2 regions of the Kurthia sp. ISK08 genome follow, and region 1 is predicted to be linked to the other one. Evidence: predicted binding sites of a transcription regulator. Region 1 holds the regulator's gene; the other holds the start of a gene.
The links. Region 1 encodes CtsR, which represses protease genes until heat stress. Its sites were predicted from a motif close to ATGGTCAATAAAGGTCAAACA; they were not measured.
Positions count from the first base shown of each region.

Region 2: a site for CtsR is predicted at 1,166-1,186, ahead of ACKVQX_RS02575 (ATP-dependent Clp protease ATP-binding subunit). Genes of this name have one in related genera too.

Region 1 is NZ_JBJXHL010000007.1:120,405-122,616, reverse strand. It holds gene ACKVQX_RS12775 (protein arginine kinase) at 1-155, opposite strand, end outside; gene ACKVQX_RS12770 (UvrB/UvrC motif-containing protein) at 145-699, opposite strand; gene ACKVQX_RS12765 (CtsR family transcriptional regulator) at 717-1,187, opposite strand; gene ACKVQX_RS12760 (DUF4870 domain-containing protein) at 1,349-1,663, opposite strand; gene corA (magnesium/cobalt transporter CorA) at 1,800-2,212, shown strand, end outside.
Region 2 is NZ_JBJXHL010000001.1:530,660-532,871, reverse strand. It holds gene ACKVQX_RS02585 (ABC transporter ATP-binding protein) at 1-317, shown strand, start outside; gene ACKVQX_RS02580 (Crp/Fnr family transcriptional regulator) at 408-1,097, opposite strand; gene ACKVQX_RS02575 (ATP-dependent Clp protease ATP-binding subunit) at 1,273-2,212, shown strand, end outside.

The sequences.
Region 1 (2,212 bases):
GCCATCGCTTCTTCTTCACTAAAAGCACGTGGGAAACGATACGCAGACATGTTACGCGCTAAACGAATACGTGTACTCATGACAATATCACCGTGCTCACCATCGCCAGCCATCCAACTAATATTGTCACCTTTTAGAAAATGATCAATTTTCATCGTTCGCTGCACCACCTTGCGTTAACTGTTTTTCAAGTTGCTTTACCTCATCTCGAAGTTTTGCTGCTTCTTCAAACTCTTCTTGCTCTACAGCTGATTTCATCTTCTGACGTAATACTTCAATCTCTTTTTTAATTTGATATGTTTTATTTAATCCGCCCGGTATCTTACCAGTATGTTCTGTTGCACCATTATGAAGTCTTTTAAATACTTCAGGCAAACGTTCATAAAAAGCATGATAACAATTTGGACAATTAAATTTACCTTCTTTTAAAAACTGTTGGTACGTCATACCACATGTCTCGCATTGCTGCTTTTCTTGCGGTGGTTGTTTTGACTGAGGTGCGTTGGATGACCATGTTGGAATACCAAACCAGTCCGAAAAGATTTGTTCGATTGTCACAGGCTTTACTTCTTCATCTATATGCAAATAATCTTGTTGCCCACTGCAAACTTCGCAGTAGTGTTTTACGACTTCTTCATTATTTTTTGTCATCGTAATGGTGACAGTAGCTGGACGTTGTTTACAGTTTTCACAGATCATCCTCTATACACCTTCTTTTAAGATTCTTTTTCATACTTCAGTGCTACTAGCATTGCTTGTAAAATACGAGAGCGGAGCTGATCACGATATGGTAAATCAATCGCAATGACTTCTCGGTCCATAGCAGTAAGAATGAGCTTTGCCTCACGTTTTGTAATTGCTTGCTCTTCAGTTAAGCGATGTACAATATCCTCTGCAGCCGTTTGCGAGATTTGATAATTGATTTGAGATAGAATATCGTCTAACAGTTCTGTTTTCGAGTTCGTACGTACACGTAAAATGCGAATATACCCCCCACCTCCACGTTTACTTTCGACGATATAACCTCTCTCTACTGTGAATCTTGTATTGATGACGTAATTTATTTGCGACGGTACACATTGGAAGCGGTCTGCAATCTCACTTCGTTTAATCTCAATGTGTCCATTACCGCCCATTTCAATAATTTCTTTCAAATACGCCTCAATAATATTCGACATATTCTTCATGTCGAGTCCCCACCTCCTTTAATCAAGCTGACTTTGACTATCTTTGACTATATTATAAATAAATTGTTTTATAAATTGCAATAAAAATGCTCGTTCCTTTTTTGTTTTATAAAAAAACAGACATCCTAACCATTACAATTAGAATATCTGTCTATTTATGATTATTTAACCCAGCGTCCAACGATTGGATAATTCCAATACTCACCTTGCAATGCACGAATAATCCCGATAATTGGAACAATGAACCCCATTAATCCAAAGACGATTAAAAACGGAATTCCAATTAACACATACGAGAATACAACTGAAATACCAATAAGAATTGACATAACAATTTGGAATAACAATGCTTGTAGTGATAAACTTTTCACTCTCGAATCATCAATTAAGAGCATAAAGAGTAATGGAAGTAGAATCGGTAAATAATATGCACTTGAGTGTAGTACAACTTTAATCCATTTATTGTCTTGTTCCATCTAAAACACGCTCCTTTTCTTTCTTATATATACGCATGAACAGTGTCATCCGTTTCATTTTATTTTTGTGATGATGTGACAAAAAAATTTAATTATGGGAAGATATAGAGTAAATAAATCGTGAAGAGGTGACAAAATGATTTACACTCTAGGTCTTACAAAAGACCAGCAGCTCGTGGAAAACTTCCCTTTAGAACATATTAAAGAAGATCGTTTCGATTGGTTTTGGGTTGATTTTTCAGAACCTACTGCAAAAGAAAATTTATTACTGCATACTTTTTTCCAATTTCATCCCCTAGCTGTAGAAGATGCCTTGATGCGTTTACAGCGTCCAAAAATAGATTACTATGATGATTATTATTTCACTGTTGTCCATAAATTAAACCCAAAAGAACTAACATCTGAGGAGATTAGTCTATTTATTTCTTCTAAATTTGTCGTCTCATATCATCAATTCCCTGTTCACGAATTTGAAATCGTCAAACGTGAATTAGAAAGTCATCCGAATCGCTGGGATCGCGGTACATTTTTCATCATGTATCAAACAAT
Region 2 (2,212 bases), on a different contig from region 1:
CACTCGAGATGTTGCAAAAAGTAGGAATTGACACTGAAATGGCGAAGAAGAATGTCCAACATTTATCAGGTGGACAGCAACAGCGTGTTGCGATTGTGCGCGCCATGTGTTGTGATGCGCGACTTGTTGTAGCAGACGAGCCGACAGGTAATTTAGACAAACAAAATTCACTCGAAATTATTCGTCTGTTTAAACAACTAGCACATGAACAAAATAAATGTGTCATTGTCATTACACATGAAAAAGAGATTGCAGAACAATGTGATACGGTTCTAGAGTTAAAATCTAAGAAAATGCATGTGATTAAAAGTAGTTAATTTATGAAACATATAATTAGAATATAGCTAATCGAAATATAGTAAATAAAGAAGACCATGCAAAAAAAAGCAGTGGTCTTCTTTTCATGTCTAATTAATACGACATAAAAATTCGACACACTGCTCACATTCACAAAACTGCTGTAAATAATCTAAACGATGGATTGTAAGGTAGCCATTTTCTTCTGATATGACTTTTTCTTTTTTGAATTCTTGTAATAAGCGGTTTACAACTTCACGACTTGTTGCACAAAGACTTGCTAGTTCACTATGTGTAAATTTTTCACTAATTTGAATCGATTTGTCTGTTTTCTTTTCGCCATATGAATTCGCTAAACGAATGAGTGTAGAGGAGAGTGCGCCTTTTTTTCCATATAGCAGTAAGTCGCGTAATTTAGTTTGTTCACGCATTCTTTGGATTTGAATCCATGTGAGACATTCTCGTAGTGCTGCAAGGTTTTCGGATAATTCATGTTCTAATTGTTCTTTCGAAATTGCAAAAACGGTACAACAATCTAAAACTTTTGCTGAAAGTGGGTATGTAATAAGTGGGATGAATAAAATACTTTCACCAATACAATCATTTTTCGTCGCAATGCAAAGTGTTAATTCTTTACCACCAACGCTCTCTTTTGTAATAGCAATACGACCTTTTTCCACAAAATAAAGATGTGTTGCCGCTTCACCTGTAGTACAAATATGTTGATGACGAACGAAATGATGTTTTGTACCATGTGCTTTAAAAATCTGCTGGACGATTTGGGGGACTGCATCAAACAAGATTAAAACACCTCCATAATTAACTGGTTTTTATTTTAACATAAATAGTAAATGGTACAAAAAATATGAAAGTCAAAAAAGGTCAAACATATTACTTGAGTTTTTGAAATGAAGTCGATATAATAAAATTAATCAATAGTCAAAGATGGTCAAACAGGAGGGGAAAATAATGCAAATGAATCAAATGAACCAAGAAGAAGAAAATCCGCTAGAGAAGTACGGACGTAATCTAGTAGAGGCTGTTAAAGAAGGTAAGATGGACCCTGTTATTGGACGTGACCAAGAAATTCGTGATGTCATTCGTATTTTATCTCGAAAAACAAAAAATAATCCCGTTCTAATCGGTGAACCAGGTGTAGGTAAAACAGCGATTGTTGAAGGTCTAGCACAACGTATTGTAAAAAAAGACGTACCTGAAGGTTTAAAAGATAAACAAATATATGAACTTGATATGAGCGCATTAATTGCAGGCGCAAGTTATCGCGGACAGTTTGAAGAACGTCTACAAGGGGTTTTAAAACAAGTACGTGAAGCAGAAGGAAATATTATCTTATTCATCGACGAAATTCATACCATTGTCGGTGCAGGTAAAACAGAAGGTTCGATGGATGCAGGGAATATGTTAAAACCAATGTTAGCACGTGGTGAACTACATTGTATTGGTGCAACAACATTAGATGAATATCGTACAAATATCGAAAAAGACCCTGCACTTGAACGACGCTTCCAACAAGTGCTTGTACGCGAACCATCTGTAGAGGATACAATTTCCATTCTACGTGGTTTACGTGAACGTTTTGAATTACATCATGGTGTACGCATTCATGACCGTGCGATTGTGGCCGCGGCAGAATTATCAAATCGCTATATTACAGATCGTTTCCTACCAGATAAAGCGATTGATTTAGTCGATGAGGCGTGTGCGATGATTCGTACAGAAATCGACTCGATGCCATCTGAATTAGATGAGGTTACACGTCGACAAATGCAGTTGGAAATTGAAGAACAAGCATTGATGAAAGAAGACGACAATGCGAGTAAAAAACGTTTAGAGGCACTACGTGAAGAATTACAAGAATTAAAAGATTCATCACAATCGATGCGTGAACAATGGG